DNA from 2 places in the Aquabacterium olei genome. Region 1 is predicted to be linked to the other one. Evidence: predicted binding sites of a transcription regulator. Region 1 holds the regulator's gene; the other holds the start of a gene.

Region 1 (4,994 bases):
CCCCCGCCAGGCCGCCCCGCGCCCCGAGCCGGTGGCCCCCGCCCGTCAGAGCCGCCCGGCCCAGGTCGTGCCGCTGCGCAGCGATGCCGCCGAGCTGACCATGGACGCCGTGACCGCCAAGCGCCCGGCTGCTCGCCCGGTGCCCGTGCAGACCGGCCCGGACGAAGCCACGATGAAGGCCCTGAAGGCCGCCCACGAAGCCAACGCCTCGATGCTGGGCGAGCTGCGTGCCATGCGCGCCATGATGCAGGAGCGCTTCGAGACCATCGCCTTCATCGAGAAGCTGGGCCGCACCCCGGCCCAGGCCCAACTGGCGCAGAAGCTGCTGGACGGCGGTTTCTCGACCGTGCTGATCCGCAAGATGCTGGACGCCATGCCCGCCGAAGTGGCCAGCGGCCAGGCCGATGAACTGAGCTGGGCCACCCAGGTGCTGCAGCGCAACCTGCACACCGCCGACGCCGAGCCGGCCATCGAAGACCGCGGCGGCGTGTTTGCCCTCGTCGGCGCCACCGGCGTCGGCAAGACCACCTCCACCGCCAAGCTGGCCGCCATGTTCGCCGCCAAGCACGGCGCCTCCAACCTGGGCCTCATCACGCTGGACGCCTACCGGGTCGGTGCCCACGAGCAGCTGCGCGCCTATGGCCGCATCCTGGGCGTGCCCGTGCACATGGCCCACGATCGCGCGGCGCTCGAAGACCTGCTCGACCTGCTGTCCAGCAAGAAGCTGATCCTGATCGACACCGCCGGCATGGCCCAGCGCGACAGCCGCGCCAAGGAACTGCTCGACATGCTGTCGCACCCCAGCATCAAGAAGCTGCTGGTGATCAACGCCGCCACGCAGGGCGACGCCATCGAGGACACGCTGGTGGCCTACCAGGCCTCGGCCTGTGCCGGCATCGTGCTGTCGAAGCTGGATGAGGCCGTGAAGCTCGGTCCGGCCCTGGATGCGTTAATCCGTCACAAACTGCGGGTGCTGGGCGTGGCCAACGGCCAGCGCGTGCCTGAAGATTGGCATCGTCTGTCGTCGCAGGCGCTGGTGCACCGGGCACTGCGCGCAAGCCTGAACCCGGCCTACCGCCTGGATCCGGCCGAAGTGAGCCTGGTGTTCTCGACCTCGCCGGCAGCCGAGCCCGTGGCCACCCAGCGTTCCGTTTGATTCCCTGTTCCCCCGATTCTGCGACCCCCCATGATGCGCAACGCACGCCAACCGGAACGCAAGCCTGACCAGGGGCGACTGCATCACGTCGACCAGGCCCAGGGCCTGCGCCGGATGTTTGCATCGCGCGTGGTGCGCCTCGTGCCGGTGGTGGCCAACCCCACCGCGGGCTGCGGTGGCAAGGTGCTGGAGCGGCTGTGCAGCGCCTACACCGGCTTCGGTCTGCACACGCTGGTGGTCGATGCCAGCCCGCAGGCCCGAGAGCCCGGCGAACTGGTGGCCTTCGACCTGGCCGAGGGCATCGAGCGCCTGTCTGATCTCGTGAGCTACATGCCCGCACGCGGCCTGCCGCTGCGCCATGTCGATGCCAAGGGCTCATGCGCCACCCTGCTCGACGCCCTGGCGGAAGCCGCGCCGCAGGCCGACGTCATCCTTGTGCACGCCACGGCCAGCGAAACCGTGCGCCTGTTTGCCGAGCGGGCCCGCGGCCAGCACGTCGTGCCCCTCGTCTACAGCCGTGATCGGGCCGAGAGCCTGCGCGATGCCTACGCCGCCGTGAAGCTGCTGGGGCAGCGCGGCGGGTGGCCCACCTACGATCTGCTGGTGTGCGCCCCCGAGTCATCGCCGCTGGCCGACGAGATCGCGCACCGCCTGTCGCAGTGCGCCGATGCCTTCCTCGGCATGGCGCAGCGCAGCACGGTGCGCCTGGATGCCAATGAACCGGCCGAAGTCGAGCCCACCGGCCGTCTTCAGGAACTGGCGGCCACCCTGCTGCGCGGTGCCCTTCAGCACGCGCTCAGCGACGCCGCATTCGACCACCTGATGTCCCCCGGGGCTGCGCTGCCAACGTGCGCCACCCCCGCGATCAACTGAAAACACGGAGCCCGCATGTACACCGCCAAAGGACGACTCGACCTCGACTCGATGCTCCGTCAGTACAGCCCGCTCGTGCGTCGTCTGGCGCATCAGATGATTGCCAAGCTGCCCGCCAACGTCGAGATCGACGACCTGATCCAGGTGGGCATGATCGGCCTGACCGATGCCCTCAACCGCTTCGATGCCGGGCAGGGCGTGCAGTTCGAGACCTTTGCCACCCAGCGTATCCGCGGTGCCATGCTCGACGAGTTGCGCGGCGCCGACTGGCTCAGCCGAGGCACCCGCAAGCAGCAACGCGACATCGAGTCCGCCGTCCACCGGCTGGAGCAGCGCCTGGGCCGCGCGCCGCAGGAAAGCGAGATCGCCAAGGAAATGGGCATGGACCTGGGCGACTACCAGGAGATGCTCGGCAAGGTCCGCGGCACGCAGCTCATCTACCTCGAGGACATGAGCGGCGAGGACGGCGACAACGACTACCTGGACCGCCACGTGGCCGACGAGGGCAATGACCCGCTGAGTCTGCTGCAGGATCACCGGATGCGCCACGCCCTGGTCGAGGCCATCAAGCTCCTGCCCGAGCGCGAGCAGTACGTCATGAGCATGTACTACGAGCAGGACATGAACCTGAAGGAAATCGCCGCGGTGCTGGGCGTGACCGAATCACGGGTTTGCCAACTGCACAGTCAGTCGATCGCGCGGTTGAGGGTCAAATTGCGCGAGTGGTAAGGCGTCTTTTATCCCCTCCCGCCTGCCCTCTTTCCAAGGTGCCCCATGCTGATGTCCTTCCGTCGCAAGCCCGTTGCCTCCGTCGAGCCTGCGTCTGTCGAGCCGACTCAAGGGCCTGGCAGTGAGGTTCATGCTCTTGCCCAGACGCTGCAGCAAGACACCAGCGGCCTCGGTCGCGAAGCCGCCGAGTTGCGCGGCACACTCGAAGACACGGCCGCTGTTGCGCGCCGTCAGTCCGAAACCCTGACACACCTGCTGCGGCAGTTGCAGGACATCGTCCGCTCGCAGGACCAGATCAGCGTCGAGACGCACGGCAGCCAGGGCGCGATGCAGCAGGCACGCGAGAGCGTGGCCCACGTCGGTCGCGAGGTGGCCGGTGTGGTCGACACCCTGCATCAGGTTTCCGATGCGGCCCGGCAGATCACCCAGGTGGCCCTGCAGACCCGACTGGTGGCCTTCAATGCCTCCGTCGAGGCCAAGCGCGCGGGCGAGGCCGGGGCCGGCTTCTCGGTCGTGGCCGATGCCGTCAAGGACCTCTCCACGCAGGTCGAATCCATCTCGAAGGCCATCATGAGCACGGTGTCGCAACTGGATCAGCGCATCCAGTCGCTGGCCAGCGACCTGAGTGACTCGGCCGCAGCCGATGCCCGCACCAGCGATGGCCGCGTGCGCTTCCACCACGCGCTGCAGGCCGTGGAGCAGGGCGTGCAACGCATCAACGGTGCGGCTGACGCCAGCCGCAGCCTCTCGAGCGGCATCACCGAGCAGGTGGGCGTGATGGAAGGCGAGGTCCGCCAGACGCGCGACGTGCTCGACGTGGCCGTGCGCCGCAGCGAGAGCGTGCTCGGCGTGTCCGAGCGGCTGATGGACCACCTTGCCTCGTGCGGCGTGCGCACGGCCGACTCCCCCTACATCGACCTGGCCCAGCAGACCGCCGCCCGCATCAGCCAGGCGCTCGAAGCGGCCGTGGCCGCCGGGCGGGTGACCCTGGCCGACCTGTTCGACGAGGCTTACAAGCCGGTCGCCGGCAGCGCCCCGGCTCAGCACCTCACGCGCTTCAACCGCCTGACCGACGAGCTCTTCCCCGAGGTGCAGGAGCCCGTGCTGAACACGCTGCCCGGCGTGGTGTTCTGCATTGCGGCCGACCGCAACGGCTACATCTCGACCCACAACCGCGCCTACTGCCATCCGCAGCGCCCCGGGGATGTCGCCTGGAACACCGCGCACAGCCGGTGGCGTCGCGTCTTCAACGACCGCACCGGTCTGGCTTCGGCGCGCAACCAGCGCCCCTTCCTGCTGCAGACCTACCGCCGGGACATGGGCGGTGGTCAGTTCGTGCTGCTGAAAGAGGCGGCCGCACCCATCGTGGTGCAAGGGCGACACTGGGGTGGCCTGCGCCTCGCCTACCGGTTCTGATCACTGCTCCGGACTGGAGCGTGACACGTCGGATGAGCTTGGGCAACGTCTCAAAATGTTGCATATTCACTCAAGTTGGTGCGGGTTTGTCCGAAATACATGAGGCCGTCGTCCCTTTCGGAAGAGGGCCTCATCATGTCTACACGCTTGCCCGCTTCTGTCTCCTCGTTGCCTGCATCCCCTTGGTATCGCGGCTCTGACGCCGTCGTGCTGGTAGCCATCGGCGTCACCTGGCTCGGGGCGCTCGCCTACACCGTGTCCTACGGGGGGCTGGCGCTGACCTTCACGGTCGGCCTGCTCATCCTGCTTGCCGGCCTGGGGGTGTCCCGCGCCTCCAATGGCCAGGCGCTCAGCCAGTGCGTGCTGCCGGTGCTCGGCATGGCCATGGTGGCGCTGCTCATCCACACATCCCGGGGCCACAACGAGGCCCACTTCGCCGTGTTCGCGTTCATGGCCGTGCTGGTGGTGTACCGGCGGTCGATGCCCGTGGTCCTCGGGGCCGGTGCCATCGCCGTCCATCACCTGAGCTTCAACCAGTTCCAGGCCTGGGGCTGGGGGCCGATCTGCTTCACCGAGCCCAGCTTCATGCGCGTGGTCGAGCACGCGCTGTACGTGGTGGCCGAATCGGCCATCCTGCTGTTCCTGGCTGCGCGGGCGCGGGCCGATTTCCGCGTGGCCGAGCAGCTGATGAACGTGGCCGAGCGCATCCAGGGTGAAGATGGAACCGTCGACCTCTCGGTGGCCCACGAAACACCCGCCAGCCCGGTCACGGCCAAGATGTTCGCCGCATTGCGTCACATCGAAGACGCCGTGAGCGAGG
Region 2 (4,994 bases), 1.9 Mb from region 1:
GGTCGTAGGCCAGTCCGGCCACAAAGCTGGAAGCAGCACCTTCCGGCGTTGCAGAAGGCGCTCCTGCTGTGATGCGAAAGCCGTTGGCCTCGCCTGTCTGGGTGCCACTCATCACAAGGCGAGCCCCGTTCGCGTCCTTGACGATCGAGGCAGTGACGCCAGCCTTGGCGCTGTTGATCTTGTCGCGGATCTTCTCCAGCGAGTCGCCGGGTTCGACCTCGACGCTTACTGGTGTCGGCGTTGTGCCGTCAGCCGCTGTTGTGACCGCAAAGGTTGGTGGAGTTGAGGACGACCAGGTGCCTAGCTCTATCGTGAGCTTGCCGCTGGCGTTCAACGCGGTCGACGTGCCGGATTTCACCGCCTCTTTGCTGACGATGGACTGCGACGAGGCCAGGCGCGCGACCACCACGTTGTAATTGCCGCTGGCCGCGCCAGTGCTGGTGGAAACGGACAGCACCGACGTGTCCGACGAGGTGGCTTTCATGCTGTTCCAGAAGCCCGGATCGAGCAGTTTCTGGGTCGCATCCTGGAAGCCGGAGACCAGCGACTTCACCTGGCTGTAGGCCGAGATCTTGGTCTGGATCTTCGACACCTGCTCCTGCAGGCGCGTGATCGGTTGCCGCTCCAGCGCCACCAGCTTTGTGACGATTCCTTCCGCGTCCAGGCCGCTGCCCACGCCAAGCGAGGACAAGGTGCCCGCAGAGCCCGAGATGGAAGAGGTGGTCGCCATGGCGGTGATCCTTCAGAGACGGACGAGGTGCACCGCGCGGCGGCGGTGCTGCTCAGGAAGTTGTCGGCTGCGGATCGCTGAACTTGAGCGAAGCGGCGGGACGCTGATCAGCCTTGCAGCAGCTTCAGCACCTGTTGCGGGAGCTGGTTGGCCTGGGCCACCATGGCATTGCCGGCTTGCTGCAGGATCTGGGCGCGTGACAGGTTCGCGGTTTCGGCGGCGAAGTCGGCATCCATGATGCGGCCGCGGGCGGCGGACTGGTTCTCGACGTTGACCTGCAGGTTGGCAATGACCGCTTCAAATCGATTCTGCGCTGCGCCAAAGCTTGCGCGGTTATCGTTAATTCGAGTAAGTGCTTCGTCGATGACGTTGATGGCGGCGTCGATGTCTGTGCCGTCGATCGCAGTCGTTCCATCGTCTCGAACGCCACCGATCGAAATGCCCTGTGCATCGTCCCCATAACTCAACACCGCGGTCTGCAGCACCGCTCCATCGGCCAGAGCCGCACGGGTGGCGGCGACGGTGGATGATGCATCTGCCTTGTTGGCATCGGTTGCCCCTGCGCCATACAGATCCACTGCATCAATGCTGATGCGGTCGTCGTTTGTCGTGCCTGCGCCTATCTGGAAGTCAAGGGTGCCGCTGGTGCCGTCGAACAGCTTTTTTCCATTGAACGAGGTGCCATTGATCGTGCGGCTGATCTCAGCCTGAAGCGCCAGGAACTCCTTTTGAAGGTTGGCTCGGTCACCCGTGCTGTTCGTGGCGTTGCGTGATTGCACAGCCAGTTCGCGCATGCGCTGGAGGTTGTCGCCGATCTTGCCGAGCGCCCCTTCCGCGGTCTGCGACATCGAGATGGCGTCGTTGGCATTGCGCACAGCTACGTTCATTCCACGAATCTGGCTGTTCATGCGTTCGGCGATGGCCATGCCGGCGGCGTCGTCCTTGGCCGAGTTGACTCGCATGCCCGAGGAAAGGCGTTGCATGGAGATGGCCAGCGAGTTCTGAGAAGAGTTCAGGTTGCGCTGTGCGTTGAGCGACACGATGTTGGTATTGATCGTCTGGGGCATGATGCACTCCTACAAATGTTCATGACGTCCGATCACCCGATCGGTCAGCCTACGCAGGCCTGAAAACGCAATGACGTTGTGGCGACCTGTTGAGCACAAGTATTCGGTCGAATGGCCCCCGGGACTCCCGTGAAAAGCAGGGCGAAAGTGCCCTTAATGAAAAGAGAGAAGCCGCGCACCGGTGCTTCGGTGTGCGGCTTCTCGCGGCATGAAAAAAAGCCGGCCAGGCCGGCCTAGTTGTCGATCAGCGCAGCAGCGACAGAACCTGCTGAGGCAACTGATTGGCCTGGGCGATCATCGCGTTGCCGGCCTGCTGCAGGATCTGCGAGCGCGACAGGTTGGCGGTTTCAGTTGCGAAGTCGGCGTCCATGATGCGGCCCTTGGCGGCAGACTGGTTCTCGATGTTGACGTTCAGGTTCGAGATGACGGCCTCGAAGCGGTTCTGGGCTGCCCCGAAGGATGCGCGCTTGTCGTTGACGATGTCCAGGGCCTTGTCGATCACGTCGATCGCAGCGTCGATACCACCGCCTACGTCGGTCACGTCTGTGCCAGCGGAATCCTTCGAGGCGATGCCGATGCCGGCAGATGCAGTCCATTGACCAGCTGTGGAGCCTGTGCCGGACGTGATCGTCGCCATGATGGCTTGCGCGGCGGTGTCCCGAGCGGCGTCGGTCGTGGCATCGTCATACGCGTCGGACAGCGTCGTTGCGTCCGTCTTGCTTGTGGCTGCGCCTGCAGTGCCGCCGGACAAGTTGGCACCTGCGACGGTGATGCGGTCTTCTGCGGTGGTGTTTGCGCCCACCTGGAAGGCCAGATCTGCACCCTCCGAAGTGAACAGCTTCTTGCCGTTGAACTTGGTGCCGTTCAGGGTTCTGTCGATTTCCTTTTGCAGTTCCACGAATTCCTTCTGCAGGTTTGCCCGGTCGCCGGTGCTGTTGGTCGCGTTACGCGATTGCACGGCCAGTTCACGCATGCGCTGCAGGTTGTCGCCGATCTTGCCCAGCGCGCCTTCAGCGGTCTGAGCCAGCGAGATGCCGTCGTTGGCGTTGCGCACAGCGACGTTCATGCCGCGCACTTGAGAGCTCATGCGCTCGGCGATGGCCAGGCCGGCGGCATCGTCCTTGGCCGAGTTCACGCGCAGACCCGACGACAGGCGCTGCATTGAGGTGGCCAGAGAAGCCTGGGCGGAGCCCATGTTGCGCTGGGCGTTGAGCGAAACGATGTTGGTGTTGATGGTTTGCGGCATGGTGAAACTCCTGAAGCTGCAATAACGACCGGCGACTGCGCCGTAAGGTTTGGCTTTGTGGTGGGTTGTGACACCCGCCTTGCCCGACGCTAGTCAACCTGTGCACCTGTGAAGCCATGGGCGTCGAGGGTGGGTCGGCTAACCGGACCGCGATGCTGTGTCAAGCACCGTTGATTCAGTTTTCGACCGCTGCAGCCACTACTTGAGTGACTTTTTTCGCGCTATTTGCGGCTTCTGTTCGTCGACTTCGTGCAAGACGAAGAAACCTTATCGGCGCCCACTGGAGTGACTTGAGACCGCGTTGGTCGATTTCAGGCGTTCCGCCAGATCCCGGTAATACGCCGCAGGTTCTGCCTGTCCCAGGCTCTCATGGAAGACCATCAGGTTGTGCGCCGCCAGATGGGAACCGCGTCCCGCGACGCTGCCCTCGAGGTCCAGTGTGTCTCCAAGTTCCAGACAGCGCTGCCAGCTGGACTCGATCACCGGCAGGATGACCGACGCCTCGCTGGGCGCCGCAACGGCCTGGCTCAGCAACAGATCCCCCAGGGTGAAGAAGAAGTCGGCCGAGTGCATCCAGTAGGGCATTTCCTGTTCAGCGAGGGCCAGGGCATCGGCCAGTGCGCCCACCTGCTTCATCACGAAGAGATGCCGAATCAACAGATCGTGCCGCCAGGGTGCGCCGGGATCGCAGCGTGCCCAGGCCTGCACATAGGCAGCGTGGGCGGCCTCGAACCGATCGTGGACCTCGTGGTCCTTGCCAGCCTGATACAGCAGGTAGGCGTTGTCCGGCTCGCTCTGCAACGCACGCTGAAGAATCAGGGCATTGCGGTTCCCTTTGTGGTCCATCGCAGCGCGTTCATAGCCATCGTGGCCCAGCGTGACTGGCAGGCGGACAACGGGCAGGGCATGACGTGGTTGTTCATGGATGAGACCCTCATACTGGATGCCGCGTGGCAGCACCCGGGAGATCCAGCTGCCCGCATGGGCCGACACCCCTGAAGTCGAGGTGTCGAACGAACTGTTCACAAACAGCGCCCCCACGAAATCTGGATGCTGTTGTCGCAGTCCGGCCAGGGCCTCGCCGCCGCTGTCCAGCCACTCATCGGCATCGACCACGATGTTCCAGTCAGCCTGACTGTGCGCCAGTGCGGCATTGCGCGCCGCGGAGAAGTCGTCCACCCACTGGAAATGGTGCACTTCGGCGCCTGCCGCAGCCGCCCGTGCCGGGGTGTCGTCTTCCGAGCCGGTGTCCAGCACGATCATCTGATCTACCCAGGGCCGAAGGCTGTTCAGGCAGCGCTCGATGCAGTGCGCTTCATTGCGGGCAATGAGGACCAGGGCGGTTCTGTACATGGAATGTGTCTTGCAAAAGCAGGATTGATCACGGCTTGTCCATCCAGCATTCCATACTATGGTGTGCGCACCGTCAGCAAAGTGAAAAAAGATGGACCAGCCGTCAAGTGATCGAGGATTGGTGTGGGTCTGCGCCCGCAATGCCGCGCCATATGTCGAGCGATGCGTGCGCAGCCTCGCGGCGCAACAGGACGCGGCGTTCGATGTGCTCTTCGTGGACGATGCCTCCAGCGATGACACCGCGGGCCTGGCCGAGCGTGCGCTGGCTGCCAGCCTGCCAGGCCGGCACCGGGTCGTGCGCAGCCCGGAGCAGCGGGGCAAGGCCCGGCATGCCTTCGAGCTGCTGCGTGGCGCCACGGGCTACACCTGGATCGCCGTGGTCGACGGGGATGACGCGCTGATCGATCCCGACGCCCTTCACGCCATCGCCCGGGCCTATCAGGACGGCTTCGATGTGGTGTGGACGGACTTCGAAACCGACACCGGCGTGGCGGACGGCAATGGGCCGCTGGATCCGTTCGACTCTCCTCGGCGTCAGGGCTGGGCCAGCAGCCACCTCTTCAGCTTCCGACAGTTGCTGATCCAGCGTGTGCCGGAT

The links. Region 1 encodes FliA, which starts transcription of late flagellar genes. Its sites were predicted from a motif close to CTAAAGTTTNNNNNNNNNNNGCCGNTA; they were not measured.
Region 2: the regulator FliA is predicted to act here: its motif matches at 3,224-3,250, upstream of DEH84_RS13415 (flagellin N-terminal helical domain-containing protein).

Annotation. Positions count from the first base shown of each region.
Region 1 is NZ_CP029210.1:1,106,971-1,111,964, forward strand. It holds gene flhF (flagellar biosynthesis GTPase FlhF) at 1-1,156, shown strand, start outside; gene DEH84_RS04905 (MinD/ParA family ATP-binding protein) at 1,187-2,029, shown strand; gene DEH84_RS04910 (RNA polymerase sigma factor FliA) at 2,045-2,758, shown strand; gene DEH84_RS04915 (methyl-accepting chemotaxis protein) at 2,804-4,174, shown strand; gene DEH84_RS04920 (methyl-accepting chemotaxis protein) at 4,343-4,994, shown strand, end outside.
Region 2 is NZ_CP029210.1:2,989,766-2,994,759, reverse strand. It holds gene fliD (flagellar filament capping protein FliD) at 1-730, opposite strand, end outside; gene DEH84_RS13420 (flagellin N-terminal helical domain-containing protein) at 838-1,797, opposite strand; gene DEH84_RS13415 (flagellin N-terminal helical domain-containing protein) at 2,042-3,043, opposite strand; gene DEH84_RS13410 (glycosyltransferase family 2 protein) at 3,311-4,396, opposite strand; gene DEH84_RS13405 (glycosyltransferase family 2 protein) at 4,563-4,994, shown strand, end outside.